DNA from 3 places in the Pseudarthrobacter sp. NPDC080039 genome. Region 1 is predicted to be linked to each of the others. Evidence: riboswitches for the same ligand, from Rfam matches in the RefSeq annotation. Region 1 holds a riboswitch; each other region holds the start of a gene.

Region 1 (10,400 bases):
TTGGACCGTGGCTGTCAACCGGGCCACGTTGTCCACATACCGTGCAGCGAGCGGCCGGGTTAGCCAGTCCGCGAGTTTGAGCTCGTGCGAGATGTCCCGGTAGGTGTCCTCCACCGCCCGCATCTTGTTGACGATGTCCTCGCCCAGGAGCATCACCGAGACCTCCAGGTTCAGGGAGAAGGACCGCATGTCCATGTTGCTGGAGCCCAGGACGGCCACCTCGTCGTCGATGGTGAAGTGCTTGGCGTGCAGTACGAACGGGGCCTTGTACAGATAGATGCGCACGCCGGCTTCCAGGAGCGCCTCGTAGTAGGACCGCTGGGCGTGGTGGACCAGGAACTGGTCCCCCTTCTCCGAGACGAACAGCTCTACGTCGACGCCGCGCTGGGCCGCGGTGGTGATCGCATACAGCAGCGAATCGTCCGGAACGAAGTAGGGGCTGCAGATCGAGATCCGGTGCTGGGCGGAGTAGATGAGCGTGTTGAACAGACGGAGGTTGTTCTCGGTGATGAACCCGGGCCCGCTGGGTACTACCTGGGCCGTGACGCCGCCGGGCTCGGGATCCGCCGGAAGCTGCAGCTGTTGTTCCAGTGACTCGTTCGTTTCGCTCAGCCAGTCGGTGGCGAAGACCACGTTCAGGGTGGTGACGATTGGTCCCCGCAGGCATGCCATCAGCTCCACCCACTCACGGCCCGCTTTGCGGTGCCGGGGATTGTTATAGGAGGGCTCGATCAGGTTCTGCGACCCCGTGAAGGCGACCTCGCCGTCCACCACCATGATCTTGCGGTGGTTGCGCAGGTCCGGCCGGCGCCACTGGCCGTGGATGGGCAGGAGCGGGAGCATCCGCTTCCATTGGATCTTGCCCGCCCTCAGGCGCTTGAGCAGCTTCCTGTAGCCCTTGATGCGCAGCGTGCCGATGTGGTCGAACAGGACGCGCACTTCCACGCCCCGCTCCGCGGCTTCCTCCATGGCAGTGAGCAGATCATTGGTCACGTGGTCCGAGCTCATGATGTAGAACTCGGCGTTGACGAATTTCTTCGCCTTCCGCACGGCCTGCGTCATGGCCAGGATGGAGTCCGGGTACCCGGGGATAAGGTCCACGGTGTTGCCGTCCACCATGGGCAGCGACCCCAGCGTGCGGTTGAGTTCAGCGGCGGACGTGACCCACTCCGGACCCGGGTAGTCGCTTTCGGCGTCCGAGAGCGCAGTGATGCCGGCCTGCACCCGGTCGTTGACCAGCTGCTGCTGCGCGCGGCGGCGGCTGGACAGCTGGAAGTTGCCGAACAGCAGGAAAAGGACGATGCCCACAAACGGGATGAAGAAGATGCCCAGCAGCCAGGCCATGGCCGTGGTGGGGCGCCTGTTGCCGGGGATGATGCCGAGGGCGAGTACCCTGATGGCCAGGTCGATGAAGCCCAGGAGCACCACTACCCATGTCGGCGCGGTGCCGGCAAGCGAAAAAGGCCACAACACGTCTATAACTCCCGGGAGATTGGGCTCCGGGGAACGGCTTCCGGCCGGTGCACTCCGCCCAGCTTAGCCGCGGCACCGCACTAAGCTGGTGCCATGACCTCTCCAGCACCCGTGGTTCTCCTTTTCCTCGACCCCGATTTCCCCGACGGCCGGGTGGCCGATGCGTCCAAGCCCCAGCTGCTGGTCACGGACCTGGGGGTTACCAGGGGCGATGGCATCTTTGAAACCATGCTGGCTGTGGGTGGGTCGGTGCGGAAAATGCAGGCCCACCTGGACCGGCTTGCCGGCTCTGCGGCGGCACTGGACCTGGCCATTCCGGAGCAGGACGTGTGGCGCCGGGCCATCACTGCTGCCGTGTCCCGGCACCGGACGGAAAACCCGCCGCCAGACCCCGCGGCTGATGAACTGGTAGTCAAGCTGGTGGTGACCCGCGGGGTGGAGGGCGCCCCGGCTCCCACGGCCTGGGTGCAGGCGTCCCCGGCGGGTGCGTCCGGCCGCCGCCAGCGGGAAACAGGCATCGACGTGATCTTCCTTGACCGTGGCTATGACAGCGATGTGGCCGAACGGGCACCCTGGCTGCTCCTTGGCGCCAAGACGCTTTCCTACGCCGTCAACATGGCGGCACTCCGCTATGCCCACAAGCAGGGTGCGGACGATGTCATCTTCCTGTCCTCCGACGGCCGCGTCCTGGAAGGCCCAACCTCCACCGTGCTGCTCGCGCACGTGAAGTCCGACGACGGCACTCCGGTTAAGCGGCTCATCACACCTCAGTTGGACAGCGGCATCCTGCCCGGAACGTCCCAGGGCGCACTCTTCGCCGCCGCCAAGGCGGCAGGCTGGGAACTGGGGTACGGCCCCCTGGAGCCACAGGATCTGCTGGACGCCGACGCTGTCTGGCTGATATCCAGCGTCCGCCTGCTGGCACCCGTGAACACGATCGACGGCAAGCAAATCGGCACCCCGGCAGTCCAGAAGGAACTGACAGCGGAATTGAGCGGACTTTTCGCCGGCATCCACTAGACCTGCGCCCGGCGCCGCGGTCCCTTTTCCCGCCCCCTGATCACCCGTAAGGTGTGGATCATGGACTCGCGAAACCTGCCGATCGAAAAACTGTCCTTCGACGACTGCTGGGAACTGCTCGACACCGACACGGTGGGCAGGCTGGCCATTGTGGTGGATGAACATCCGGAGATCTTCCCGGTGAACTACGTTGTCCATCTGCGCAGCATCGTCTTCCGCACGGCTCCGGGCTCAAAGCTGTGGGGCGCACGGATGGAACGGCCGGCAGCCCTGGAAATCGATGGCTATGATCCCTCCAGTGAGCAGGCCTGGAGCGTAGTGGTCCGGGGCGACACGGAAATCATCGAGGACCAGGCCGTCAGGGATGCTGTGGACGGCCTTGGCCTGGAGCCGTGGCAGCCCGGCGAGAAGGCCAATTACGTCAGGCTCAACGCCAAAGCGCTGACAGGGCGCCGGTTCAAAGTCAACAGGCCTGATGTCTGGAACACCCGCCTCCAGGACCGGCGCCGGGCCTCGTTCGAGTAGCCGTCGTCAGCGACCGGAACGGGCAGCCTGCCTGGAAAGCTGTGCCTCCAGCCCGGAAAGCAGGATGGTAAGTCCCTGGTCAAGCTCCGTGGCGCCATCGTACTCCGCCAGCGCCGGGGCCAGGGCGCGCAGCTTTGGAAACTCCTTGGCGGGGAGGCGGTGCAGGCCAAGCCGCAGCAGGACTTCGTTCTCTTCAGGGTCCACCACGTACTCCTGCAGTTCGTTGAGGATGTGCCCGTAGAGGAAGCCGTAGTAGGCGCGGTAGACGTGCAGCGCATCGGCCGGTTCGAATCCTGCGGCCACCAGCAGGGACAGGATCTGCTCCAGGGGCCGCAGCGTGCCCAGCGGGCGCAGGCCCAGCGGGGTGGAAAGGGGCCGGGTGACCAGCAGCGGCACCACGTTGGGGTGCCTAAGTGCCAGCATGCGCAAATTGTGCGCGATTTTCCGGAGCTGCTCTTTCCAGTCCGGGTCCTCGGGATGGATGTTGAGCTGGTTGAGGACCAGTTCCGAGACTCCATCCAGGAGGGCGGCCCGGTTCTCGGCGTACCGGTAAAGGCTCATCGGATCCCGGCCAAGCTCCATGCCCAGGCGGCGCATGGTCAACGCATCCAGCCCTTCGGCATCCACGATTTCCAAGGCCTTGGCCAGCACCACCTCCCGGCTGAGCGGGGCCTTGCGGCCGGCTGTTGTCACCGTTTTTGGGGAAGCCATTTTGTCCGTCCTGAGTGCCGGCGCTTCATGCGACCAGTTACTCCAGTCGCTTGCCGTATCTGTAGTCTACGAGTAAAGTCTACATCGTAGATACGGAGTTAGCGCCGCTTCTGGGCCAGGGGTATAAAGGCCCAATTCACCCTTCTTTGCCCCCGTGCAGGGCATCGAGGTCCGCTGCTGTAGCCGAATAGCGGCACCGAGCACCGAGCGAAGGGACGCCGTCATGGCACATTCGCAGTTCGACATTTTCCTCAACGAAGCCACCTACTTCGACCAGGCGTCTGAAACCACCCTGGATCCGGACCGCCTTTACGGGCTCTACACGAGCTGGTGCTTCATCAACCAGCAGGCCCCCCGCCCGGAATCAAAGTTCTGGGCCGCGATGAAGACCAAGGTGTCACCCGGCCACCGGGGCCTTCGCATGAAGGGCCCGGCTGCCGCGGACTACATCCTGAGCAGCTATCCGGGACTCGTGTAAGGGCAACAAGCAGTAGACGATCAATGCTGCGGCACGCACAGGTGCCGCAGCATTTTTCATGTGGGGATGATTCGGAAAAGGAACCTGGTACGGACCATGACCCACAACAGCCCCAGGACCACGGCATAGGCCGCTGTGTTGAGAAAGCTGCTTTGTTGCTGGAGACCGGGAATATTGGGGACGACGGCGATCAGCACCACGTGCATGATGAAGACGTTAAGCGTTGCCCTGCCCAGCGGGATCAGGAACCAGCCAAGTAGACGCTGCACCGGTTTCCAATAGGCGCTGAGGAACGCATAGGCCGCCACCACCAGGACCAGGACGACGAGCAGCCGGCCGGGGGCCAGGTACGTCCGGCCGAAGAGTGCGTCATACATGGGGCGGTAGGCGGCATCCGGTACGAGCGCCAGGCGGACGTCGTAGGTGTTGGCCAGGTAGGGATTGCCCCAGGACAGGAAGGCCAGCGCGAACGCGGCTGCCGTTCGTATCCAGCAGGGCGAAACCTTCGCTTCCGGGCTGCGGCGCATTCCGGCTCCGGTCGAAGGGGTAGCCCGTGCCCAGGTACGGCGCCCACACCATGGTGGCCCTGCCGCCGTCGTACTTCCTGAACGCCGCCGCCACGTTCCGGAATGCCTTCCGGCAGTCGGCCGGCTGCTGGCAGGGCGTGCGACCCTTTGGTTGCGGCCTGCTGGAGGAAGCCGTCGAGGTCATTTTGTTCTGAATCCCGGTAGGGAACGGTGATGTCGTGCCCGAAGACGGCGGGACTGGCCCCGAGCCGGTCGCTGAAGCCGGCGGCGGTATCCTCACCCCACTCGAGCACGGCCCCCAGCCACGGCTTTCCCTTGTCCGGGGCCGTGTCTGCCGCCCGGGCCGGCACTGCCGGGACCAACAGGGCCACGAGGGCGATCAGTGCGGCTGCCAGGAAGGTTCCGGCGGAACACGGACGGTTCCGCCCGCCGGCGGCGTGGTGGTGCGATACGTGTGCCCGCATGCTGACAAGGACCCACGTACTCATTGCTCTGGAGACGGGGCGGCGCCCCCGGTAAGAACTTTATCGCCCTGCCGCCCGCTCAATTACGGAACATGACGACGGCGGCGGTGCAGGTTGGCGCCTCAGGTGTTATTTTTTTGGGGAGTAATGAGTACCGGTGCTAAGCCCTGACTGGCCGGTCGGCAACCCTCCCTTTCGCGGCGGGGTGCCTCAGGTGAATACTCGGCATATCGACCGATTCGAGCTGCAAGCGTGAAAGAAGGAGATCCGTCGTGTCTGACGCACCCGCCCCTGACGAAAGACTGTCCTACCGCCTGATTACCGGGGCGGACAACCGTGAATTCTGTGAACGGATCTCGGCTGCGCTGGCGGACGGCTACGTGCTGCACGGCAGCCCGGCAGCAACGTTCAACGGCACCAGCGTGATCGTGGCGCAGGCCGTCGTCCTTCCGGCCGCAATCGCGTCCGCGGATGCCGCAGTGGCCACTGCCGTGGACGAACTGGAGGGCGAGTTCGACGGCGAGGGCCACGCATGAGCTACGCAGGGGACCTGACGCCCCAGGAAGCCTGGGCCAAACTGGAGCAGGGCGCCGTCCTGGTGGATGTCCGCACCGAGGGTGAATGGGCCCACATTGGCATTCCGGACACCAAAGCCACCGACAACGACCCCCTCTTCATCCAGTGGACCTTCCCGGGCGGCATCCCCAACCCCGACTTCGTGAAGGACCTCAAGGAGCAGGCACCCCAGGACCCTGCCACGGAACTGGTGTTCCTGTGCCGTTCCGGCCAGCGTTCCATCGCCGCAGCCACCGCAGCCACGCAGGCGGGCTTCACGGCCTACAGCGTCCTGGAGGGTTTCGAAGGCGACCCCGACCGGTACGGCGAACGCACCCTCAATGGCTGGAAGAACCGCGGCCTGCCCACCAACCTCGGGAAGAACTAAGTGACTTTCAACCAAGACTCCTCCGGCTGGAGCCCCGATACCCAGGCTGTCCGCGGCGGGCTGGACCGCACCAACTTCCAGGAAACCTCGGAAGCCCTCTTCCTCAACTCCGGGTTCGTCTATGAGTCCGCGGCCGCGGCCGAACGAGCCTTTACCGGGGAAGACGAGCGGTTCGTGTACTCCCGCTACGGCAACCCGTCGGTGGCCACGTTCCAGGAGCGGCTCAGGCTGCTGGAAGGCACCGAAGCATGCTTTGCGACGGCGTCGGGCATGTCCGCCGTGTTCACTGCGCTGGGTGCATTGCTGGCTGCCGGCGACCGGGTGGTAGCTGCCCGTTCCCTTTTCGGTTCCTGCTTCGTGATCCTGAACGAAATCCTTCCGCGGTGGGGCGTGGAGACCGTGTTCGTCGACGGGCCGGACCTGGACCAATGGCGTGAAGCCCTCTCCAAGCCCACCACCGCCGTCTTCTTCGAGTCCCCGTCCAACCCGATGCAGGAAATCGTGGACATCGCCGCGGTCAGCGAACTGGCGCACGCCGCGGGCGCCACAGTGGTGGCCGACAACGTCTTTGCCACTCCCCTGCTGCAGCGCTGCGGTGACCTGGGCGCGGACGTGATCGTCTACTCCGGCACCAAGCACATCGACGGCCAGGGCAGGGTCATGGGCGGTGCGATCCTGGGCACCAAGGAATTCATCGACGGGCCGGTGAAGCAGCTGATGCGCCACACCGGCCCCGCGCTTTCCCCGTTCAATGCCTGGGTCCTGACCAAGGGCCTGGAGACGATGGGCCTGCGGGTGAAGCACTCCTCCGCGACTGCCCTCCGCCTCGCCGAGTGGCTTGAACAGCAGCCTGCCGTCAGCTGGGTGAAGTATCCGCTGTTGAAGTCGCATCCGCAGTACACCCTGGCGGCGAAGCAGATGAGCGCCGGCGGCACGGTACTGACCCTCGAGCTCGCCCCTTCCGGCGGACGCTCCGGCAAGGAAGCCGCCTTCGCACTGCTGGATGGGCTGCGCATCATCGACATCTCCAACAACCTGGGCGATTCCAAGTCCCTGATCACCCACCCCGCCACCACCACGCACCGCGCCATGGGCCCGGAGGGGCGGGCGGCGATTGGACTGAGCGACGGCGTGGTCCGGCTCTCCGTTGGGCTCGAGGACCCGGAGGACCTCATCCGCGACCTGGAACAGGCGCTGAAGCAGATCTAGGTTTCGACGCGCCTTCGCATTATCGACGCGCACGATCCCCTTCGCGGCCCGAATGTGAGTCGCGTAGGGGAATCTGCGCGTCGAAAAGGAAACGGTGCGTCGCCCATGAATTGTCGCGGGCTGACCGTCAGGCCTGGCGGACGCGCAGGAGCTCGGGCGTTGTCTCCACCTCTGCCAGGTCCAGCGAACCGCGCATGGTCACGTACACGGCCTGCCGGACCACCGCGCCGAACCCCATGTCTTCCGGCGGCGGTCCGGCAAGGGCCTTATCGCGGGCGCGGCGCTGTTCAGCGGCCCCCGTTCCGCGTGCAATGATGTCCTCCACTCCACGCCGGGCCAGGGCCAGTTCCCCCTGCTCTTCCAGCACGGGGGCAAGGTAGTCCACCAGGGAACGGGCCACGTCCGCGGCCGGGGCGGGGCGGAAGTTGCCAAAATCAAGGAGCTCACCGCTCAGCCCTTCACTGCTTGCCTGCCATGAGGCCATCCGCAGCAGGACGGTGGGAACGGGTGCCGGGTCCACGTCCCCACGCCATTCCCGGCTTGCCGACTCCACCAGCGCCCGGACCAGCACAGCGATGAGCGCGGCGTCCTCGGCCCGAAGGCAGACATCCGCAACGCGAACCTCCACGGTGGGGTGGTTGCGGGACAGACGGGCATCGAAGTAGAGCATGCCTTCGTCCAGCATGACCCCGGTGTCCAGCAGCCGGGTCACTACGCGGCGGTAGGCAGGATAGGTACTGTAGATGCCCGCCGGACCCGCCGTCGGCCAGCGGTTCCACGCCTGCGTCCGGTAGCTTTCGAACCCGGTGGAGACCCCGTTCCAGAACGGCGAATTGGCACTCAGGGCTGTGAGCACTGCCAGTTTGTCGCGGATGCGGTCCAGGACCGCCACGCCCTCTTCCGGCGATTCGATGTAGGTGTGGACGTGGAAGCCGCAGGTCAGCTGCTCCTGGGCGGTGAGGCCAAAGCGTTCCAGCATCCTCGCGTAGCGGGGATCGGGTGTCGTGTGGCTGGGGGAGGCCACCGGCGACGTGGCGAGCGCCGCCACCCGGGCCCCGTGCTTCCTTGCTGCCTGGTCCGCCAAGGCACGGCCGGCACGGATTTGTTCCAGCAGGCTGCCGTACTCCGGGCACGGCCGGGTCTGCGTCTCGATCTGCTCAAGCTTCAGCTCGGCACTCAAGCCCATTTCGTCGTCGTAATCCGCTTGGTTCCCGATGTGGTGGACATCCCGGTCCACGGGAAGATCGTCAGCTGCCACGTTGTGGCCTGCAAGGAGGGCGTCAGCCAGGGCAAGCGGCTCTCCGGACTCCGGATCAACAATCAGGAGTTCTTCTTCTACGCCGAATGTACGCATACGAACATTCTGCGGGCAGCAGCCGGGCATAGGAACTGTCACACGCGGTTCATGACGAACCGTGAATGCTTAGCCCTGGAAGTACTCCACCCTGGCGCCGATGGTGTTCAGCCTCTCCGCCAGGTCCTCGTAACCGCGCTCGATGACATAGATGTTCCGCAGCTCCGATACCCCCCGCGCGGCGAGCATGGCCAACAGCAGGCAGGCGGCCGGACGGAGCGCGGGCGGGCAGCCCACCTCGGCGGCACGCCACTTGGTGGGTCCATTGACGTAGATCCGGTGGGGGTCCAGCAGCTGCACCTGGGCACCGAGCCGGTTGAGTTCCGTCAGGTAGATCGCCCGGTTCTCATAGACCCAGTCGTGGATCATGGTCTGGCCGTGGGCGTTGGCGGCAATGACGGCAAAGAAGGGCAGGTTGTCGATGTTCAGCCCGGGGAAGGGCATGGGGTGGATCTTGTCCTCGGGGGCGCGCAGCTCGGAGGGCTTGGTGGTCACGTCCACCAGCCGGGTGCGGCCGTTGCGGGCCATGTACTCGCCGGAGATCTCCAGCTTCTGCCCCATCTGGCCCAGGGTAGCCAGCTCGATTTCCATGAACTCGATGGGGACCCGCCGCACGGTGACCTCGGAGTTGGTGACAATGCCGGCGGTGATGAGGCTCATGGCCTCAATGGGATCCTCAGAGGGGAAGTATTCGATCTCGGCATCGATTTCCGGCTTGCCCGTGATTTTCAGGGTGGTGGTGCCTACGCCTTCAATACTGACGCCCAGCATCTGGAGGTAGAAGCACAGGTCCTGGACCATGTAGTTGGGGCTGGCGTTGCGGATCACGGTTGTGCCCGGCCGGTGTGCGGCGGCCATGATGGCATTCTCGGTGACGGTGTCGCCGCGCTCGGTGAGGACGAAGGAGCGGTCGCGGGTATCGGCAGGGGGCGCCTGGACCGTGTAGAAACCGGCCGTGGCCTCCACGGACAGGCCGAACTCGCGCAGCGCCTGCATGTGGGGCTCCACGGTGCGGGTGCCAAGGTCGCAGCCTCCGGCGTAGGGCAGCCGGTACTCGCGCGACTCGTCCAGCATGGGGCCGAGCAGCATGATGACGCTTCGCGTCCTGCGTGCCGCGTCCACATCCATGGCTTCAAGGTCCAGGACAGCTGGGCGGCGCAGGCGCAGGTCCGTGTCGTTAAGCCAGGTGCACTCCACGCCGATGCTGGACAGCACCTCGACGATGCGGTTGACTTCCTCGATCCGCGCCAGGCGGCGGAGCACAGTGGTTCCGCGGTTGATGAGGCTGGCGCACAGCAGGGCCACACCGGCGTTCTTGCTGCTGTTCACGTCAACGGCACCGGACAGGGTGCGGCCGCCCTCCACCCGCAGGTGCGTCATCTGCGGCTTGCCCACGTTGACGATGCTGCGGTCGAAGATGTTCTCCAGCCGCTGGATCATCTTCAGGCTCAGGTTCTGCTTGCCCTGTTCCATCCGGGCAACAGCACTCTGGCTGGTGCCGAGTTCGGCGGCCAACTGGCCTTGCGTCCAGCCCTTTTCGCTCCGGGCATTCCTCAGCATGGCGGCAACGTGTTCGGCGGTTTCCTGCGTCATACCCGAAAATATATCATAAATGAGTTACTGCGCCGGTCTTGGGGGTGCTACGGGCTCCATATGGGGGCCGGCCCTCCACTCCTACCCAGCAGATGCGATAGGG
Region 2 (10,400 bases), on a different contig from region 1:
TCCCACCACTTCGACGTCGGCGTCGAGGTCTATGTCCTGGGCGGCGAGGTACCGGAGCAGTTCGGGATTGTCATCGCTGATCCGCGTGATCCGCCCGCTGTGGCCCTCGTCCAGATCAGCGAGGAGGTGGGCCCGCGGCATCAGCACCTGGCCGTCGGCAGTGGGAATGGGGTCACCGTGCGGGTCCCGCTTGGGGTTTCCGAGCTTGGCGGCGACGCGTTCGATAAAGGTGTCCGATACAGCATGCTCCAGCTGTTCAGCCTCATCATGGACCTCGTCCCAGCTGTAACCGAGCCGCTGGACCAGGTAGGTCTCAATCAGCCGGTGGCGCCGGACCATGGACAGTGCCAGGCGGAGGCCGGGCTCGGTCAGCGTGACGGCGCTGTAGGGCTTGTGGTCAACCAGGCCCTGGTCCTTGAGCTTGCGGACCATCTCCGACACGGAGGAATTCGCCACACCCAGCCGCTGTGCCAGCTGGGAGGACGTGATGGGCTTGTCCTGCCATTCCGTGAATGAATAGATGACCTTGACGTAGTCCTCGATGGAGGAGGAGGGCGCGCTGGTCTTCACAGGCTCAAGCCTACCGGTTTGGCCGGGACGGCACTGTGTGGTGTGCCGGTTACGCCTTGACGGCGCGCCACGCCAGCGTGAGGTATGGAAGGTCAAGCTCCTGGCCCGGGGCGTAGGCGAGGTGTTCATGGAGGTACCAGTCCAGGTTGGACAGAACTTTGGCGCGCGTGGCCTCGCCGGCGCGGAGGTAGTAGCTGCGCGATTTGGTGAGTTCCATCAGGTCTGCCGTGGTTACCGTGTCCTGCCAGTGTGTTACATGCCCTTCGATGCCCCGGAATTCGGGCCCGACGACGGGTTTGTGGCCCGGCCGGTAGATGTCGCCGGCGTGCATGATCCTGGAGAGCCGGTGCACCCACGGCACGGAGGTATCCAACTGGTTCCACACGAGGCCGAGGGTTCCGTGCGGGCGCAGGACGCGGGCGAGCTCCGTGCTTGCCGCCAGGGCATCACACCAGTGCCAGGCCTGGGCAACGGTGACGACGTCGAAGCTTGCGTCCGGCAGGCCAGTCGCCTCCGCAGTGCCGGTCACGGCGGTGGCGGCCCGGCAGTGGGCCTTCAATTGGGCGAGCATGTCTTCCGACGGGTCGACGGCGGTGACGTCCAGTCCCATCTCCAGCAGCAACGCGGTGAACTTTCCGGTTCCAGCGCCGACATCAAGGGCATCGTGGGCTCCGGCGGGGACCAGCCAGCGGGCTGATTCCTCCGGGTAGCCGGGCCGCACCCGCTGGTAATGCCTGCCGCCGTCCTGGAAGCTTTGCCCGAGCTCCCGGCGCCGCCCGTGATCGAGCCTGGGGCCACCCCGAACCACGCGTGGCCTCCTTCTGACGCTGCCGATTGTGGATGTCTTTCGAATCTACCGCACGGAAGGCATCGCCGGCGTGGCGGAAGGAGGCAGCCCGCCCTAGTCGTCGATGCAGGGCGCGGCGCCGGCCGTCCCGGGGGTGTTGGGGGCCCAGTGCGGGTAGGTGCGGGTGTCGTTTGCGGGCACCCAGCGGCCCGCGTCAACCACGTAGTCCCAGCCCAGGCCGTCGGCGCGCAGCGCCTGGATTCCCGCGAGGAGGCGTTCGGCGTCTTCCAGCCGCGAGCCGACGCCGAAGCTCGCCCGGAGGGAGCCGGACGGCAGCCCCAGCCGCTTCAGGAGGGGGTGGGCGCAGAAGCGCCCGTCGCGCAGGCCCACCCCGTGCTCCGCCGAGAGATAGGCGGCCACCAGGCCCGCGTCGTAGCCTTCGACGGAGAAGTTGACCACGCCGATGGTGTCCGTTTCCGGGTTGGTGTCCTTGAAGATCTGGTGGACCGTTACGCCGTCAATGCGCTGCAGGCCCTCAACCAGGAACGAGCGGATGGCGGATTCGTGGGCATGCCAGCGGTCCTGGTCCAGCCCGGCGATCACCTGGGTGGCGCGGGCCAGGGTGGCGGCCCCGAGGACGTTCGGCGAGCCCCCCTCATGGCGGGCCGGTCCGGTGGCCCAGCTGACGCCGTCGAGCCTTGCTTCCTTGACTGCGCCGCCGCCGGCGAGGTGCGGGACGCCCGAGTCCAGCCAGTCCGGCCGCCCCACCAGGACGCCGGCCCCGAACGGCGCGTACAGCTTGTGGCCGGAGAACGCGAGGTAGTCCACGTCGTCGGCGCTGATATCCACCCGCCGGTGCGGCGCCAGCTGGGCAGCGTCCACCACGATCCGGGCGCCGTGCTGGTGGGCCAGCGCGGCCAGGGCGCGGATGGGAAGGATCTCGCCGGTGACGTTGGATGCGCCGGTCACTGCCAGCAGGCTGACCCCGCCCTGCGCCAGTTCGGCACGGACAGACTCCAGCGTGCCGGTGATGGTGTCCGCGGCGACGATGCTGCGGTGCGGGACGGCCTGCCACGGCAGGAGGTTGGCGTGGTGTTCGATGTCCAGGTACAGGACGTCCCCGTCCGGACGTCCTCCAGTTGCGGGCAGGCAGCCAGCCAGCAGATTCAGCGAATCGGTGGTGTTGCGGGTGAAGATCACGGAATCGTCAGGGCGGCCGCCCACGAAGTCGCGGACAATGCTGCGGGCGTTCTCGTACACTGACGTGCTGATCTGGGACGCATACCCGGCCCCGCGGTGGACGCTGGCGTAGTAAGGCAGGATCTCGTTCAGGTAAGCCGAGACCACAGACAACGCGGGGGCTGACGCGCCGTAATCGAGGTTGGCGTAGCGTACGTGGCCGCCGGAAATCAGTGGTGCCTGGATTTCCGCTCCGGTGACGGCGGCGAGGGGCCGGCCGGCAGCGGCGCGGCGTTGATCGGCAGCGGCAGCCTGGGCGATAGCGGGCTGGGGGGAGACGGTGGCAGTTGTCACAGAGACCTCACTTGACTACAGGACTCCGGCATACAGGAATCCGCGCTTGCCGCATCCGCTCCGGACCGGCCTGGTCGTCACCCGGGGCACCCCACCGCGAATGGAGGGTTGCCGGCCAGCAAACCGGGGTTTTGCGCTGGCACTCGTGACCTGCATAAAAGCGTAGGACATGGGGCGCCCAGGATTGAAGCCAGGGCGATTGTTAAGGCGTTTGTTACGCGTGGGCGAATAAACGACGCCGGGCGCCCCCTTTTAGGGGCACCCGGCGTCGCAATATTCGCTGTAGCGGTAAAACCGCGGCTGTTAGAGCAGGTCGTCCAGGTATGGGTTCAGGCGGTGCAGCACTTCCGAGTGCAGGATCGAGTTGGTGGCCAACGCGTTACCGCCGAACGGGCCGTCTTCGCCCTCGAGGGACGTGAACCGGCCGCCGGCCTCCACCACAATGGGCACCAGGGCCGCCATGTCATACAGGTTCAGTTCCGGTTCACAGGCGATGTCCACGGAGCCTTCTGCCACCATGCAGTACGACCAGAAGTCGCCGTAGGCACGGGTCCGCCACACGTCCTCGGTGAGGCCCAGGAACTCGTCCAGGTTGCCGCGTTCCTTCCAGCCGCTGAGGCTGGAGTAGGAAAGGGACGCGTCGGAGAGCTTGGACACGTTGGAAACGCGGAGCCTGGTGGCGGCAGCCAGGGACCTGCCCATGTACGCACCCATGCCTTTGGCCGCCCACCAGCGTTTGCCCAGGGCCGGGGCGCTGACCACGCCCACAACGGGCTCGCCTTCGTCCACGAGTGCGATCAGGGTGGCCCAGACCGGCACGCCGCGGACGAAGTTCTTGGTTCCGTCGATGGGATCGATGATCCAGCGCCGCGAACCGTGCCCGGTGCTGCCGAACTCCTCGCCCAGGACGGCGTCGCGGGGGCGGGAACGCGAGAGCTGGCCGCGGATGGCTTCCTCGGCGGCCTTGTCCGCATCGGTGACCGGCGTCAGGTCCGGCTTGGTCTCAACGCGGAGGTCCAGGGCCTTGAAACGGCTCATGGTCTGGTCATCCACGGAGTCGGCCAGGACGTGGGCCAGGCGCAGGTCATCGTTGTAGCTCGAAGCGGGTTGGATCATGGTTCCAAACTACCGTCTGCCGACGCTTCTGCCGGGAGAACGCGTCAGTTGACGCTGCCGAGCTCCTTGGCGTCCTGCGCTTCCATCCGTGGGTCCGTCCCCAGAAGGCGCCGCAGGGACGCCAGCCTGGCGGGACCGGTGGGCCCGGCGTGTCCATCCGCCACCCAGCCATCGAGCCCGCAGTCAACGGCGCTTGCCGTGTGTTTGCAGCCGCGCTCGCAGCTCTCGATCCCGGGGGAGAGGTCCGGGAAGGAGCGCAGGATGCGGTCAGGGTCCACGTGCGCCAGGCCGAAGGAGCGGATGCCCGGGGTGTCGATGATCCAGCTGCCCGGAGGCGCGTCGGACAGGCGCAGAGCCAGGGCGGAGGAGGACGTGTGCCTGCCGCGGCCGGTCACGGCATTCACCCCGCCGGTGGCACGCTCGGCACCGGTGAGCGCGTTCACCATGGTGGACTTGCCCACCCCGGAGTGCCCCAGCATCACGGTGACTTTGCCGTCGAGGTGCGCCCGGAGGTCTGCCACCGCAGTTATGTCCAGCCGGGCGGAGAGGCCGTCGTCGGACCGCGCGTCTATTCCCGAGGCCTGGGCATCGGCGGTGCGGCTGATGATCACGGGGAAGTCCAGATGGGTGTAGTTGGACAGCAGGTCCGCCGGATCCTTGACGTCGGCTTTGGTGACCAGCAGGATCGGCTCAATGCCGGCGTCATAGGCCGCCACCAGGGCGCGGTCGATGAACCCGGTGCGGGGCTCGGGGTTGGCTGCGGCCACCACGATCACCAACTGGTCCGCGTTGGCGACCACGGCCCGCTCCACGGGGTCGGTGTCATCTGCGCTGCGCCGCAGGAGCGTCTTCCGGTCCTGGATCTTCACCAGCCGGGCCAGGGTGTCAGGCGCCCCGGACACGTTTCCAACGAGCGATACGAAGTCGCCGGCAACCACCGGCGACCGGCGCAGCTCGCGCGCGCGGGCGGCGATGACTACACGCTCTTCCTTCGAGTCCTCATCCACCACAGCCGTGTACCGGCCCCGGTCCACGGTGATGATCCGGCCGGTGACGGCATCGTCATGGCTGGGCCGGTCCTTGGTACGTGGACGTGAGCCTTTCTTGTTTGGGCGGATGCGAACGTCTGATTCGTCCCAGGAATCAGTGCTCCGCGCCACTGCCACGCCCTTCCGGTCCCGGCTGTGCCGAAGACCCTTGGGACAGCATGGCTGCCCACAGCTCCGGGAAGTCGGGCATGGTCTTGGCGGTGGTGGCGATGTCCTCTACCTGCACGCCTGGCACAGCCAGGCCCAGGATGGCACCGGCAGTGGCCATGCGATGGTCTGCGTAGCTGTGGACGACGCCCGCGTGCAGCGCCGCGGGCCGGATTACCAGTCCGTCATTTGTTTCTTCGGCGTCGCCGCCGAGCCGGTTGATTTCCGTCACCAGGGCCGCGAGCCGGTCCGTCTCGTGTCCCCTCAGGTGTGCGATGCCGGTGAGCCGGGAGGGGCCGCTGGCCAGGGCGCACAGCGCTGCCACCGTGGGAGCGAGTTCACTGGTGTCGGCAAAAACGCCGCCCCTGATCTCCGGGCCGCCGGTGACGGTCAGGACGCCGTCGGCCAGGCAGACCTTGGCGCCCATCCTGGCGAGGATGCCGCGCCACAAATCTCCCACCTGCTGCGTTTCCGCGGGCCAGTTGGGGATCCGCACCGTACCTTTCGAGGCCAGGGCTGCGGCGAGGAAAGGGCCCGCGTTGGAAAGGTCCTGTTCGATCCGCTGATCGAAGGCGCGAATGGGTCCCGGCGCCACCACCCAGTGGTTGGGGACGGAGTCGTCCACTGACACCCCCACGCCCCGGAGGACGTCGACTGTCATGTTGATGTGGTCAAGGCTCGGCACCGGCTTTCCCACGTGTTCAAGGTGCAGGCCCTCGTCAAACCTTGCCCCCACCAGGAGAAGGGCCGAGACGAACTGGGAGGAGGCGCTGGCGTCGATCACCAGGTGGCCGCCGCGGACTGTGCCGGTCCCTTCCACCGCAAAGGGGAGCGACGACGGCGCGCTGCCGTCTTCCGCCGCCACGGCCACGCCCAAGGCCTTGAGGGCCTCGATGATGGTCCCCATGGGACGCTTGCGTGCGTGCGGGTCGCCGTCGAACAGGCTGGCTCCGTTGCGCAGCGCCGCCAGCGGCGGGACAAACCGCATGACGGTGCCGGCAAGCCCGCAGTCGATCCTGGTCCGGGATGCTTCCGCTGCCGCGTGGAAGGGAAGCACCTCCAGGTCAGGCCCGAAAGCGCCGTCGCCGGGCACTTCGGTGATGGTGGCGCCCAGCTGCCGGAGCGCGTCGATCATCAGGGCGGAATCCCTGGAGTGCAGGGGCGCGCGCAGCCGGGACGGTCCGTCTGCAAGGGCTGCCAGGACCAGGTACCTGTTGGTCAGGGACTTTGATCCCGGCACCGTCACTGTGGCGTCGACGGGCCCGGCCGCGAAAGGCGCGTGCCAATGCTGGGCAGGGGTTCCGGATTCGTCCCGGGCGGCAGCTGGTGCGGTCATTCGTGCTTAGGCTTTCGTTGCTTGGTCGACGGCGCGGCGTACAGCCTTGTCCGCCTTGTTCAGCTTTTTGGTGGTGGTCTTGCGGGCGTCGGCGGCCAGGTGCGATGCGTTCCGGCGGGCATCCGCGGCGAGGTGTTCGGCGCGCCACGCAAGGCCCGGCTTGCCGGCCGTATCCACTGAAGCGAGCAGGGCGCCGCCGCCCAAGGAGAGGTTCTTGAGCAGCTGGTTCCGCCGGTTCTCACGGCCTTCCTTGCTGCTGATGTCCGCGCTGCGCCATTCGACGAAGGTGTTCAGGAGGGAAATGACCGTGAGCAGGGCAGCCGAAAGCCTGGAGAACTTGCCGAGTCCGAACAGGACGCCGGCCCCGACCTGCGTTCCACCGATGACCCGGGCAAGGGTTTTCTCATTCGCCTGGAAAGGGAGCGAAGCTGCAGCCTTGCGCAGCAACGGCGAAAGCTGCTGTGCGGTGTCGTCGGAGTTCTTGAGCTTATCCAGTCCGGCGAGAACGAAACTGGAGGCAAGCATGGGCCGTGCGAGCGTGCGGACAAAGGACATGGATTTCCTCCTGGATGGACGAACCGCGGCAAGCGGCGGAGTCGGTCCTAGTCTTGCACTTTTGGGGAATATTTGCCCGTGTGAGGCGGTTGTCCATGTCGGGTCCGAGACAGGGGACCTGGAGATCATTCACCCGAAACAGAGCGGAGTTGGCCCTTGGGGAAGGTGTTGGACGGAACCAGACAGGCGGGCCCGGTGGCAGTGGACAAGCTGGCAGCCGGGGCTCCGGAGTACGGCATGCCCCGGTCCGGGAGGCTGACAGTAGACTTGAAGGCAATGAACACCCTGGATCCGGCCGTCGCGGCCATGTATGAGGCTTCCCCCGGCGAAGTGAACGGCAGGGCAGGAAGCGAACCCCTGGCCTCCGGCCAGGCAGGTCCCGAGCCATTGGACGCTGAAGCGTCAGGCGATGACGGCACCTTGGACGTCTCCGCGGAGTCCGTGGAGCAGCGCCGCCTGCGTTTTGAGCGTGATGCCATGCAGTACGTGGACCAGCTGTATTCAGCGGCCATGCGCATGGCGCGGAACCCGTCGGACGCGGAGGACCTGGTCCAGGAGGCCTACACCAAGGCGTTCTCGGCCTTCCACCAGTACAAGCCGGGGACGAACCTCAAGGCATGGCTGTACCGGATCCTGACGAACACGTACATCAACCTCTACCGCAAGAGGCAGCGCGAGCCCCTGCAGTCCAACTCGGACAGCATCGAGGACTGGCAGCTTGCCCGGGCCGAATCGCACACCTCGAGTGGCCTGCGATCGGCCGAAGCTGAGGCTCTGGACCACCTTCCGGACTCGGACGTCAAGCGGGCCCTGCAGGACATTCCGGAGGAGTTCCGCCTGGCCGTCTACTTCGCGGACGTGGAGGGCTTCGCGTACAAGGAAATATCGGACATCATGAACACGCCGATCGGCACCGTGATGTCCCGGCTCCACCGCGGCCGGCGAATGCTGCGGGACATGCTCGCGGAATATGCCGCTGAGCGCGGATTCAAAACGGCCGCGGATACGTCGGATGCGGCAGGAAGCAAAGCACAGGAGAACAGGAAATGAGCGACTGCCAGGGATTGGGCGATTGCGACGACACCCGGATGCAACGCATCTACGAATACCTTGACGGGGCACTGACCCGCGAGGACCTGACCGAGATCAAGAACCACCTTGACGAGTGCCCTGAGTGCACGGAGCAATATGACCTTGAGTGCGTCATCCGGAACATGGTCAAGCGTTCCTGCAAGGAATCCGCTCCGGACAACCTGAAGAACGCGATCCTGGACCGGATCCACTCCATCCGCAGCGTCGAAGCATAGGTTCAGGACTTTCCCGCCGGGTAACGGCCACAGACACCAAAGGACCCCGCAAGCCGAGTGGCTTGCGGGGTCCCTTGCTTGAACCGTAGTTCCTGGCATTTGCCTAGGTGTTGGGGCGCTTCCCGTGGTTCGCGCCGCCACGCTTACGGTCACGACGCTTGCGTGCACGCTTGCTCATAGCTGGCCTCCTTACTGTTGGTACTCAAAAGAGCTGCCCTCCAGTCTCCCACATCATGTGGCGGCCCGCGAACCGGCAAGGCCCGATGACCTGCGGTTGTACACCAAGGTCCTTGTGCTAGGGCTCCAGCGCGCCGCCGATGGTCGCCCGGGCGTGGTCCAATGCGGTCCTGACCGTCTCCAGAACGGCGGGGCTGAGGGGCCCGTGCAGGGCCCGGCGGCGCAGATCCGACTGCAGCCCGTCGTTGAACTGCTGCAGGACAAGCTCAACATCCAGCCGCCGTGCGGCTGCGGCGATCCGTTCCTCGACTCCGGCGAGGTCCACCCGCCGCCGGTTCAGTTCGGCGAGGCCGGCGGCGGTGAGGCGGTAGTTGGTGCGGCGTCCGGCGGCCTCGGTGGCCACCAGGCCGTCCGCCGCGAGTTTGCCCAGTCGGGGATAGATGGTCCCGGCGCTGGGGGAGTAGGTCCCATCAAACCGGTCCTTCAGTGCCTTGATGAGCTCATAGCCGTGTTTTGGGCCGCCTTCGAGCAGGGCCAGGAGGTAGAGGCGCAATGCGCCTCTGGCGAAGACCGGTGGCATCAGTTTGTTGGGGCCCCGCCGCCCTTTGCTGGCGCGGGAGCGTGGCTGATGGAGGTTTTGCCCGAGACGGAGTTGGTGCGGACGAGCGTCAGCTGTGCGTCCGGACCGGCAATGGTTTCCACTTTGCCGTTGGTGAGGATGCACTGGTGGCCATCGAGGACCACTGCGCCTCCGGCTGACTTGGCCACGATGTCGGCGCCTACGTCATGGGGCAGCCGGATGGCCAGATCGCCGGCCACCGAGTTGGAGCCGAAATCCTGCGTGAAATCGAGCAGGTCGAAATTGAGGTGCCCGCTGACGGTGTTGGTGCGGACATGGGTAAAGCGGCCTGAGGCGTTGACCTCTCCGGAGACGCTCTTGGCCGTGAGGACTCCGCGGTGGTTACTGACTTCCACCCGCCCGCTGACCGTGTTGACCTGAAGTTCGCCGGACGTGCCCTCGGCAGTGAGAGTGCCCGAGACGCTGCTGAGCCGGACGCGGCCGGAAATGCCGGTGACCAGCCCTGCACCGCTGACGGTGCCCGCCTCCACGTCGATGCCGGCGGGGACGTAAATGCTGATGACCGCGGAATTGTCGCTGTTGTGGTTGACCGTTTCCATCAGGGTCCTGAACCATCCCTGGGCCCCATGGAGCTGATGCCGGACCTCCAGCCTGCCATCGCCCAAGTGCACGGCGATGGGGTCGCCATGCACCTCGGAAACCTCCAGCCGGACTGCCGGGCCGGCGTGGGGCAGGACCTCGAACCTGCCCCTGACAATGCCCAGCTTCAGCGCGGCAACGTCATTGACGTCAATGGTTTGCGGGCCTGCGACGGTCCAGTTCTCCTCGCTCAAGGTCCCCTCCAGAAGACGATATATCGCGTCGGTTCAACCTAACGCCGGTTACTGGACGGGTCAAGATACGTCTCGAAGTGCAGCTACTGCGGCGCGTCCAACCCAAGCCACTGGAACCAGCCGCGGTGCAGCACCAGCCACGCCATGAGCCCGTAACCTGCCTGACCGGGCGTCCCACCATTCGCAGCCAGGTCCTGGCGCCACTGTTCATGGTTCAGCAGGGGAGAGAAGGTGTCGACGTAGAGGTGCTTGCGGCGGGTGGTGACGTCGGCGAAAGCGGTGTTCAGCTCGTCCAGCCGCCTGTTTTGCGCCGGATCCAGCGTGGGAGGCGGCCCAACAACGAAGACCTCGATCCTGTTCTGCGACGCAGAGTCCAGGATGTTGGCCAGGTTAAGCCTGCTGCGGGCAGT
Region 3 (10,400 bases), on a different contig from region 1:
CACCGACGCGGGTGGTGTAGGCCTTGATGATGCCGATGGAGCGCGAGATCCGGGTGGGCCCGATGCCGGAGCCAACCGACGCGCCGCCGGCGGTGGGGTTGGAAGAGGTGACGAACGGGTAGGTGCCGTGATCGACGTCCAGGAACGTGGCCTGGCCGCCTTCCATCAGGACCACCTTGCCTTCGTCCAGGGCGGAGTTCAGGACCAAGGTGCTGTCGATGACCAGCGGGCGGAGACGCTCGGCGAAGGACAGGAAGTACTCCACGATCTCATCCACCACCACGCTGCGGCGGTTGTAGACCTTGACCAGGAGTTCGTTCTTCTGGCGCAGTGAGCCTTCCACCTTCTGGCGGAGGATGGATTCGTCAAAGACATCCTGGACGCGGATGCCCAGCCGGGCCACCTTGTCCATGTAGGCGGGGCCGATGCCGCGGCCGGTGGTGCCGATGGCGCGTTTGCCCAGGAAGCGTTCGGTGACTTTGTCCAGGACCTGGTGGTACGGGGCCACCAGGTGGGCGTTGGCGGAGACCCGGAGCCGGGAAGTGTCCGCGCCGCGGGCCTGAAGTCCGTCGATTTCCTGGAAGAGGGCCTCGAGGTTCACCACGCAGCCGTTGCCGATAATGGGGACCGCGTTGGGGCTGAGGATGCCTGCCGGCAGCAGCTTGAGTTCGTACTTTTCACCGCCCACGACGACGGTGTGCCCGGCGTTGTTGCCGCCGTTGGGCTTGACGACGTAGTCAACACGGCCGCCCAGCAGGTCGGTGGCCTTGCCTTTTCCTTCGTCGCCCCACTGGGCTCCTACGATCACAATTGCTGGCATGGGATCCTCCCCCATTCGTTCGGGCTGCCCGCGTCCGGCCACCAAGTGGCGGGCCCGCACAGCGCCGTTCATGAGAATGCCCCGAACATCCGGCCTTCGCCGCGTTGGGACAGCACAGCGAAGCAAGAGTTCCGGGGCTCTTACCACCCAAGTTTAGCGGATATGGCACTTTATCCACCGTTTGGCCCGCCGCAGCCCTTCACGCATCGAGGGGCAACAGGGGCGGCGTGCTATTCGTCCCCAGCCTCCCCGGCCGGCCCGGAGATCTGCCGGCGAGGAGTCCCGGAAGGACGGCCGTCCGCGTTGAGCATGGACACCACCAGGATGTTGGCCCGACACAAACCAAAGCCGATTTGCCCGGACCCTGCCCTCTGGATTTAAGTGAGAGGGAACCATCCGGAGCGGCCGAGAGACCTGGCTTGATGACGCCGCAGCAACCACGGTTCGGCAGATCGCTGCCGGCCGAAGGTGCTACTGCCAGGACCGATGGAAAGGAAGTTCCAGCATGCCCAAGAACACCGACCACATCCGCGTGACGCACGCCGGCTCACTGCCCCGCACCCCTGAGCTCATCGCGGCCAACGCAGCCAAGGAAAGCAACGGGCTCACCCCGGAGTTCCTTGAACTGCTGGAGGCTTCCGTAGTGGATGTAGTGCAGCGCCAGAAAGACCTGGGCATCGACATCCCCAATGACGGCGAATACGGGCACACCATGTCCAGCACCGTTGATTACGGGGCCTGGTGGAATTACTCCTTCGCCCGGCTCGGCGGGCTGGAACCCACCAACGTGGACCGCTGGGCGGAGGCCGAAGTGCGCCGCTCGTCCCCCGGCAACGTGGTCCTGACCTCCTTCCCCGACCGGCGCGACCGGCAGGCCTTCAACGAGGCGTACAACGATCCTGCCTCCGGTATCCTCACGCACCGGAAAAGCGTGGCACAGCCCAAGATTGCCGGTCCCCTGACCTACACGGGCCACGACCTGGTGGCATCGGACATCAGGAACCTGAAAACCGGGCTCGCTGCCGCGGGCCTCACCGAGGGTTTCGTCGCCTCCCTCTCCCCCGGCTCGTGCGCCCGGGTGGCCAACGAGTACTACAAAACGGACGAGGAACTGGTCTACGCGTGCGCCGATGCCATGCGGGAGGAATACAAGGCCATCATCGACGCCGGCCTCACCGTCCAGCTCGACGACCCGTCCCTGGCCGAGAGCTGGGACCAGATCAACCCCGAGCCCTCGCTGGAGGACTACCTCAAGTTCATCCAGCTGCGGGTCGAAGCCACCAACTGGGCGCTGCGGGACCTTCCGCAGGAACAGATCCGGCTCCACGTCTGCTGGGGCTCCTGGCACGGCCCGCACACCACGGACATCCCGTTCGCGGACATCATCGGCTCCGTCCTGCAGGTCAACGCCGGCGCTTACTCCTTCGAAGCCGCCAACGTCCGCCACGAACACGAGTGGCGCGTATGGGAGGACACCAAACTGCCCGACGGCAAGGTCATCATTCCGGGCGTCGTTTCACACGCCACCAACGTGGTGGAGCACCCGGACCTGGTGGCAGACCGCATCGTCCGCTTTGCCGACGTGGTGGGCCGGGAAAACGTGATCGCCTCTACCGACTGCGGACTGGGCGGCCGTGTCCACCCGCAGATCGCATTCGCCAAGCTGGAGGCACTGGGAGAGGGCGCCCGCCGCGCCACCCAGCGCCTCTGGTAGCCGGCAGTATATTCCGGAGCGCCGGCTGTTCCTTCCATCACCGGGAAGGGCAGCCGGCGTTTCGCTTCCGGGGGCTTGCTAAACTGGGGAAGGCCGGCGAGCTCCGGCCCACCCCAATCAACCGCCACCGACATGACGCGCGCCCGCGTGCCCGTTTCGGTGTCGGCAGCAATGCCAATCCCCGCAGGAGAACCAGCCCTTCATGACAGCCCTGGCCCCCGAAACATTCCACGAACAGCTCATGAGCCGCCGCTACGAACCCAGCGTCGCCGCCGTCAACGAACTGTGCGACTCCCTGCAGGAGGCCAAGCCCGGAACCACAGTTCCCTATGTGGACCCCATGCATGACGTGGAGGAATGCCGCATCATCAGCCTGTTCTCCAACATCGGCGAGGCGGATCCGTCCGGGTTCATCACTCCCGGCGACCAGGATGCCGCTACCCGCATGCTCGGCATCCAGTGGAAGCTGGGCCTGCGCCCCGAGTTCGTGATGCCATGGAACGTCCACCCCTGGCACGTCCCGGGCGAAGCCAACGGCAAGTTCACCCCGGACCAGGTCCAGGCGGGCCTGAAGCCCCTGCTGAAGTTCCTGGCGCTGGTCCCCCGGGCCTCGGTAATCGTGGCACACGGCACGGAAGCCAACCGGCTGGCCAACCTTCTCCTGAAGACCGAAGTGCCACTGCTGTGGCGCCGCGGCCTGAAGACCTACAAGGTCCGCTCACTGAGTGGCCGCGCATTCGCCGGCTCCCCGGCGCGCCAGGAGGAGTACCTCGAGGACATGCGGACGGCCTACGCAGACGCCATGGCGCGCACGGGCATCGCCAACAAGGGCTAGCCAGGGTTTCGACAGGCTCAACCACCAAAGACGACGGCGGCCGGTCACCTTTCATCCGAAAGTTGACCGGCCGCCGTCGATATATGGAGGGGCCCTCCGCCGCCGAGGTTTCCCTGCCTGGGCGGAGCGAAGCCTGGGAGCCGGTGGGGACCTAGGAGCCCTCGATGGCCGCCTTGGCTTTGGGGTCGGAATCGTTAAGGAACTTCTCGATCCGCTCCGGCTCATCCGCTTCACCGATGGCCGCCGAAGCCCTGCCCAGGGAGTAGAGGCCCCGCAGGAAACCGCGGTTGGGCTCGTGCTCCCAGGGGATGGGACCCACGCCGCGCCAGCCGTTGCGGCGCAGCGCGTCCAGGCCGCGGTGGTAGCCCACACGGGCATAGGCGTAGGAGTCAATGGTGCGGCCCTCGGCCCACGCTTCCTCGGCCAGGACGGCCCAGAGAAGCGAGGACGTGGGGTGCTTTTCCACCAGGTCCAGGGCCTCGTGCCCGGCCTCCAGTTGCCCGTACACCTCGGTTTCGGCAGGCAGGAGCGTGGGCTCCGGACCCATCAGGTTCCGGCGGAACTCATCCGACATTTAGAAGGTCTTTCCGGCCGAACCGAGCTGCTTGGTGGCTTCCACCACTCGGGCTGCCAGGCCGGCCTCAGCGGAGGCGCCCCAGACGCGGGGGTCGTAGGTCTTCTTGTTGCCCACTTCGCCGTCCACCTTCAGGACGCCGTCGTAGTTCTTGAACATGTGGTCTGCCACGGGACGCGTGTAGGCGTACTGGGTGTCGGTGTCGATGTTCATCTTGATCACGCCGTAGGAGACGGCGTCGGCGATCTCCTGGTCGGAGGAGCCGGAGCCGCCGTGGAAGACCAGGTCGAACGGGTTCTCCTTGCCGATCTTCGCGCCCACCTGCGCCTGGATGTCCTTGAGGATCTCCGGGCGCAGCTTGACGCCGCCGGGCTTGTAGACGCCGTGCACGTTGCCGAAGGTCAGGGCGGTGATGTAGCGGCCGTTCTCGCCGGAGCCGAGGGCGTCGATGGTGGCCAGGGCGTCTTCCACCGTGGTGTACAGCTTGTCGTTGATGGCGTTCTCAACGCCGTCTTCCTCACCGCCGACGGTGCCGATCTCCACCTCGAGGATCATCTTTGCGGCGGCGGTGCGCTGCAGCAGGTCCCGGGCGATCCGCAGGTTCTCCTGCAGGGTCTCTGCCGAGCCGTCCCACATGTGGGAGTTGAACAGCGGGTTGCGGCCGGCCTTGACCTCGGCTTCGGAAGCTTCGAGCAGGGGCAGGACGAAGCCGTCCAGCTTGTCCTTGGGGCAGTGGTCGGTGTGCAGGGCAATGTTCACCCCGTAGTTCTTGGCCACTTCGCGGGCGAACGCCGCGAAGCCCAGGGAACCGGCAACCATGTCCTTGGTGGACGCGCCGGACCAGTAGGCGGCGCCGCCGGTGGAGACCTGCACGATGCCGTCGGACTCCGCCTCCGCGAAGCCACGCAGTGCCGCGTTCAGCGTCTGCGAGGACGTGACGTTGACCGCGGGGAAGGCGAATCCGCCGGCCTTCGCGCGGTCGATCATCTCGGCGTAGATCTCTGGGGTTGCAATGGGCATGCTGGCTCCTCTGCTGAGTTTCGTCTGTGGGTGGATAACCCTCAAGTAGACCGCTTACGGCTTGGCACCATCCTAGCCATTCCGGGGCTTGGAGTGTTCTGGATTACGCCCCGGGGGCTTACACGTGCTGGTTGAAGACGTGCCGGCGGATCCAGGCATGCATGGCGATGGCTGCAGCGGAGGCTGCGTTGATGGAGCGGGTGGAGCCAAACTGTTCGATGGACAGGGTGGCGACGGCGGCCTCGTGGACTTCCGGCGTCAGGCCGGGGCCCTCCTGCCCGAAGACCAGCACGCAGTCGCGTGGCAGGTCGTAGGTTTCCAGCGGCACCGAGTCCGGGAAGATATCGACTCCGATGATTGCCAGATCCTCCCCCTGCGCCCACTGGACAAAGTCCTCCACGGTGGGGTGGTGGCGGACGTGCTGGTAGCGGTCGGTGACCATGGCTCCGCGGCGGTTCCACCGCCGTCGTCCGATGATGTGGACTTCCTTGGCAAGGAAGGCGTTGGCGGTGCGCACCACGGTGCCGATGTTCAGGTCGTGCTGCCAGTTCTCGATGGCCACGTGGAAGTTGTGCCGCCGGGAATCCAGGTCCGCCACGATGGCCTCGTGTTTCCAGTAGCGGTACTTGTCCAGCACGTTGCGCCGGTCCCCGTCGGCGAGCAGGTCCGGGTCCCAGTGGCCGCCCTCGGGCAGCTCGCCTTCCCAGGGCCCGACGCCGACCTCCGCCTTTTCGGGTTCGGCGTCCCCGGGCTGGTGGTTGGGTTCGTCAGTCATGCCGGGCGTTTGGTTCACCCTTCAACACTAGACTGGACTCTTCGGGCAACCATCACGACGCGGAGGCAGGCATGGCAGAAGAGGACCAGGTGGCAGGCAACCCGGCGGTTTACCGCAGCGGGCAGGAGATTGAGTGCTGGCTGACGGACATGGACGGAGTCCTGGTCCACGAAAACCAGCCCATCCCGGGGGCTGCCGAACTCATCCAGCGCTGGGTGGATACGTCCAGGCGCTTCCTGGTGCTGACCAACAACTCCATCTTCACGCCCCGCGACCTCGCCGCCCGCCTCCGCTCGTCCGGCCTGGAGATCCCCGAAGAGAACATTTGGACCTCCGCCCTGGCCACGGCCCAGTTCCTGAAGGACCAGGTGTCCGCCGGGGGCTCGGAGTCGGGCAACCGCGCCTACACCATCGGCGAGGCTGGGCTGACGACCGCGCTGCACGAGGCCGGCTTCATCCTTACCGACCAGAATCCGGACTTCGTGGTGCTTGGCGAGACGCGCACGTACTCGTTCGAGGCGATCACCACCGCCATCCGTCTGATCCTCGCCGGTGCACGGTTCATCGCGACCAACCCGGACGCCACGGGCCCTTCCAAGGACGGCCCCATGCCCGCCACCGGTGCCATCGCGGCCCTCATCACCAAAGCTACCGGCCGGGAGCCCTACATCGTGGGCAAGCCGAACCCCATGATGTTCCGGTCGGCGATGAACCAGATTGACGCCCACTCCGAGACGACCGCCATGATCGGCGACCGGATGGACACGGACATCATTGCCGGCATGGAGGCGGGCCTGCACACCGTCCTGGTCCTCAGCGGCATCACGCACAGGGACGACATTGCAGCCTACCCGTTCCGGCCAAACCAGGTGCTGAACTCGGTGGCGGATTTGAAGAACCAGATCTAGAAGATGCTGACCCGGGTGCCGCCCCGCGGCAGGGGGAAGAACCCGTCCAGCAGTTCCGTCACCAGCGGCCGGTAGATCTGCGGGTTCCAGCCGGGGCTCGCGTGGGCGGGTGCGGCCCCTGTGGTCTGGAGGTTGCTGGACACCATGTTGTCCTTGAACACCACTGCCCAGGTTTCGGACGCCGTCTCGTAGTCGACAGTCCCGTCCTTGGGATTGCCAATGTAGGCCATCTTCGCTGTCCCAAGCTTTCCCGCGAACTGGCTTCCATCGAAGTGGTAGATGTAGGCGGACTCGGTCTGGACCAGCACGTTGGACGGGGCGATCGGGGACAGCTGCTCCAGCGTCTGGTCGAGGATCTGGCGCCAGCTCCGTTCGTCCTTGTGGATGATCCGCTCCCCCAGCTCATATCCGCCGCGCAGGGTGGACGGGAACCTGACGCCGCTCTCGTAAAGGAACACCACGCCGTCGAACCAGCTTTGGTCAAGGACATCATGGGCGCTGTAGGGGCTGGAGTCCAGCAGGATGAATTGCACCTGGATGCCCTGGAGCGCAAGGAGCCGCGCCGCCACCTGCGTGGCGAGCATGCCGCCGAAGCTGTGTCCATAGAAGAAGAGCTTGGTGATCTTCTGCGCGGCGATATAGTCGGCGATGGCGTTGACCACCTCGGTAACGCTCAGCCCCAGGTTGGAATATCCGACGGCGGCGAGCCGGGCGCGCTTGTTCAGCGAGCCACGGAGGGTGTTGAGGATCCACTGCGCCTCCTCCCAGCTGGTCTTGTACCCGGGAAACAGGAACCAGCTGGCGTCCGGGTAGTAGGCGTCGGCGAAGTCGTCCGGAACGGCCAGGATCCTGGTGCTGCGTCGCTGCGACTGCACTTGGCGGGTCACCAGCATGTCTGCTGCGAGCAGTCCGGAGGCGCCGGCACCGGCCAGGAAGGTACGGCGCGAGAAGCGCTTGAGGGCAGCGGCTTGCGTCAGCAGCCGGGCGTAGGAGACCCCTCTCCGGCTCTGCGGATTTACTTCCCCCTCATACGGCACACTCCTACCGTAAGCCCCGGGAAAGTCACCGCCGCAACGGTGGATGTTAACGTTCGGTGACGCTGCGCGTCAGCTTGCGGCCTGGCCTTCCGTGGCCGGAAGTGGAGCCAGCGGCTCGTGCTGGCGGCGGCGGATTTCCAAGCCGATGTCGTTGTAGCGGCCCAGCAGGTCCGCCCCGTCGGGCGCGTCTGGGTTGTCGAGCAGGGCGAAGAGCGCGTCGCTGGCCTGCAGCAATTCCTGGTCCGTGTATTCGCTGAGCGGGCGGCCATACAATTCCTCGATCCACATGACCGGCAGCTGGGGGAAATCACCCGCGTACGCGCCGCCGGGGAAAAGCTCCCTGATGTCGTCGTCCATCGGGAGCGGGCGGCTGCTGGAAGGTCCGTCCACTGCCCAGTCGTGCGCGGCGGGCGTGAGTTGCAGCGAGACCCCTGCGGACCGCGCACCCGGCAACGAGTTGGTGTCCAGGGCGTTGAGATCCCTGCGGAGACCCGCCAGCGCAGAGGACTCGATCAGCGCGGCCTGGGAAAGGTCGACACAGATACGGCAGCGAATGCCCATCCGACGGACACGCCGGATGATGTGGGCAAGTTCAGAACGGGACTCCTGGTGAAGGGTTCCCCGGACTTCAATCCGGACGACGTCTGCAGGGACATCGACGTTAACGAGAGCGTCTAATGCGCGGTCCATAGGTACTCCAAAAGAGGTCTATGGCCGACGGCTCAACCTCCGCAAGCCTAACCCCAGCCGGAGGCCCCGCACAACCCGGACTTCAACTGCCCGTGCCCGGGCTGACCTTTCCCGGTTCCTGGTAAAAGGTGCGTGCACCGGCACCCCCCACCGAATCGACGATCGACCTTGCAACGTCGCGCAATTTGGTATTGCTGTTGCTGGACGCCCCGGTAAGGATTTCGACGGCGTCTGCCTGGCTGCAGCGGTTCTGCGCCATGACGATGCCCACGGCAATGTCGATGGTGGTGCGGGACTCCAGCGTTGCGCGCAGGTTGGACGCACTGTCCGCGTGCAGCGAGAACCGTACGGCAAGTCGCAGGGCCTGCGAGATTTCGCGGGTAAAGTCCCTTGCCCTCTCAGCCGCCCTCCCGTCGAACTTGTGCGGGACGTCGGAGTAGAGGTTCAGCGCAGCCTTTGCCTCACCGTGCAGGTTGAACGGCAGGGACAGTACTGACCGCAGCCCGTGGGAGGCGACGGCCGCAGCGTAGTCGGGGCCCCACCGGTCCTCCTGGAACAAATCCGGGACGTAGACTTCACGCTCGTCCTTGGCCGCGGAAAGGCATGGGCCCTGGGAGAGGGAGTACTGGATTTCATCAACTTCGCGCGCCGAATCGCTGCTCCAGCCGATGGTTGCGGCCTTCCGGTCACGGAGCAAGGTGATGCCACACAGGGCGTCGTCGCCGTCCCCGGCCATCTGATGGGCGGAGAACCGGGCCAGTTCATTGAGGAAGTCCTCAAAATCGGCACTTTCCAGGATAAGGTTCTGGATTTGGTCGGTCGCGCTCAACGTTGCGCTCAAGGGCTGTTCTGGGGGGAGCAAGGTACACGGTCTCCAAGTGCTGAACGGGTTATTCCTATGATATGGCAGCCTTGAACGATCGACCAGCAGCAGGCCACCGGCGCGGACCGGGCGGTTGAACGGGCCGCGCTTGAATCAGGAGAGTCCCAGCTCGTCCTTGCCGAACGCGAAGAGGTAGGGGACGCCGGTTTCGGCTTCGATTTTTTCCTTGGCTCCGGTGTCGCGGTCCACGATCACGGCCACGGCCACTACGTTGCCGCCGGCTTTGCGGACGCCCTCGACTGCCGTCAGCGCTGAACCGCCGGTAGTGGACGTGTCCTCCAGGACCAGCACCTTGCGGCCCTCAACAGACGGGCCCTCCACCTGGCGGCCCATGCCGTAGGACTTCTGGACTTTCCGGACCACAAAGGCATCGACCGCCCGGCCCGCGTCCGCGGCCGCGTGCATGACGGCGGTGCCCACAGGGTCAGCACCCATGGTCAGGCCTCCGGCGCACTCGAAGTCGATCCCGGCGTCGTCCGCCAGTGCCAGCATTACCTGGCCGACCAGCTTGGACGCCTCGTGATGCAGGGTGATGCGGCGCAGGTCGATGTAATAATCGGCCTCCGCCCCGCTGGAGAGGATCACCTTGCCGCGGACCACGGCAAGTTCCTTAATCAGTTCGAGCAGTCGGGCGCGGGCAGCTGCGGTGTCTGCCGCAGTGTCTGTGGGCGAAGTCATGGGCTCAAGTTTAGTGGGCGGGGTGACCGCCAACGGGCGGGCAAAGCCCGGCGCGTGCTCGGGGCGTGGTCCCAACGCGATAACGCGGGGCAGGAGGCGCCTGATGACTGGATTGTGGCGCAGGATGAAGAAGATCGTGCGCTGGACTGGGAAGCGGCTCCGGCCGCCGTCCTGCCCCTTCCCGGCGAGCATCTCCCCCGAGAGCGTGCCTGCGAAGAGCGGAACGAAGATAACCCGGTGCATGATGCGCTGCACGGCTTGCACCACCAAGGTGGGCATGCGGCGGCGGCGCTGGACCGCTGCAAGGGTGCGGAGCCGCACTCGTCCACGACGTAGGTCCGGGGCCAGCCGTTCCGCGGCTGCCACAGCGTCCTGGATGGCCATATTGATACCCACACCGCCGGCCGGGGACATCGCGTGCGCGGCGTCCCCGATGCAAAGGAATCCGTCCACGTACCAGCGCCGC

What was found. A riboswitch is a leader RNA that binds a small molecule or an ion and turns the genes downstream of it on or off. The one in region 1 is predicted to bind S-adenosylmethionine.
Region 2: it holds a riboswitch for S-adenosylmethionine, as region 1 does, so the genes downstream of both, AB0313_RS06740 (aminotransferase class V-fold PLP-dependent enzyme) here and AB0313_RS15085 (DUF1737 domain-containing protein) in region 1, are expected to answer to the same signal.
Region 3: it holds a riboswitch for S-adenosylmethionine, as region 1 does, so the genes downstream of both, AB0313_RS12305 (cobalamin-independent methionine synthase II family protein) here and AB0313_RS15085 (DUF1737 domain-containing protein) in region 1, are expected to answer to the same signal.

Annotation. Positions count from the first base shown of each region.
Region 1 is NZ_JBFBKY010000014.1:77,266-87,665, reverse strand. Features, by position in the region: gene cls (cardiolipin synthase) at 1-1,470, opposite strand, end outside; gene AB0313_RS15115 (aminodeoxychorismate lyase) at 1,567-2,493, shown strand; gene AB0313_RS15110 (pyridoxamine 5'-phosphate oxidase family protein) at 2,554-3,018, shown strand; gene AB0313_RS15105 (TetR/AcrR family transcriptional regulator C-terminal domain-containing protein) at 3,025-3,729, opposite strand; gene AB0313_RS15100 (hypothetical protein) at 3,953-4,207, shown strand; gene opgC (OpgC domain-containing protein) at 4,264-4,734, opposite strand; gene AB0313_RS15090 (hypothetical protein) at 4,761-4,928, shown strand; SAM riboswitch class IV at 5,342-5,457, shown strand; gene AB0313_RS15085 (DUF1737 domain-containing protein) at 5,471-5,734, shown strand; gene AB0313_RS15080 (rhodanese-like domain-containing protein) at 5,731-6,141, shown strand; gene AB0313_RS15075 (O-succinylhomoserine sulfhydrylase) at 6,142-7,350, shown strand; gene AB0313_RS15070 (glutamate--cysteine ligase) at 7,478-8,704, opposite strand; gene AB0313_RS15065 (UDP-N-acetylglucosamine 1-carboxyvinyltransferase) at 8,774-10,297, opposite strand.
Region 2 is NZ_JBFBKY010000004.1:183,940-194,339, reverse strand. Features, by position in the region: gene AB0313_RS06750 (metal-dependent transcriptional regulator) at 1-570, opposite strand, end outside; gene AB0313_RS06745 (class I SAM-dependent methyltransferase) at 620-1,378, opposite strand; gene AB0313_RS06740 (aminotransferase class V-fold PLP-dependent enzyme) at 1,472-2,890, opposite strand; SAM riboswitch class IV at 2,928-3,041, opposite strand; gene hisN (histidinol-phosphatase) at 3,194-4,006, opposite strand; gene AB0313_RS06730 (ribosome small subunit-dependent GTPase A) at 4,051-5,166, opposite strand; gene aroA (3-phosphoshikimate 1-carboxyvinyltransferase) at 5,150-6,538, opposite strand; gene AB0313_RS06720 (DoxX family protein) at 6,545-7,093, opposite strand; gene AB0313_RS06715 (sigma-70 family RNA polymerase sigma factor) at 7,289-8,143, shown strand; gene rsrA (mycothiol system anti-sigma-R factor) at 8,140-8,400, shown strand; gene AB0313_RS06705 (PadR family transcriptional regulator) at 8,696-9,157, opposite strand; gene AB0313_RS06700 (DUF4097 family beta strand repeat-containing protein) at 9,157-9,990, opposite strand; gene AB0313_RS06695 (GDSL-type esterase/lipase family protein) at 10,074-10,400, opposite strand, start outside.
Region 3 is NZ_JBFBKY010000009.1:84,017-94,416, forward strand. Features, by position in the region: gene AB0313_RS12300 (adenylosuccinate synthase) at 1-820, opposite strand, end outside; SAM riboswitch class I at 1,210-1,313, shown strand; gene AB0313_RS12305 (cobalamin-independent methionine synthase II family protein) at 1,326-2,534, shown strand; gene AB0313_RS12310 (uracil-DNA glycosylase) at 2,737-3,369, shown strand; gene AB0313_RS12315 (DUF3151 domain-containing protein) at 3,521-3,943, opposite strand; gene fbaA (class II fructose-bisphosphate aldolase) at 3,944-4,963, opposite strand; gene AB0313_RS12325 (TrmH family RNA methyltransferase) at 5,082-5,738, opposite strand; gene AB0313_RS12330 (HAD-IIA family hydrolase) at 5,810-6,646, shown strand; gene AB0313_RS12335 (thioesterase domain-containing protein) at 6,643-7,683, opposite strand; gene AB0313_RS12340 (hypothetical protein) at 7,753-8,373, opposite strand; gene AB0313_RS12345 (GAF and ANTAR domain-containing protein) at 8,456-9,202, opposite strand; gene pyrE (orotate phosphoribosyltransferase) at 9,350-9,934, opposite strand; partial or broken gene AB0313_RS12355 (FAD-dependent oxidoreductase) at 9,983-10,400, opposite strand, start outside.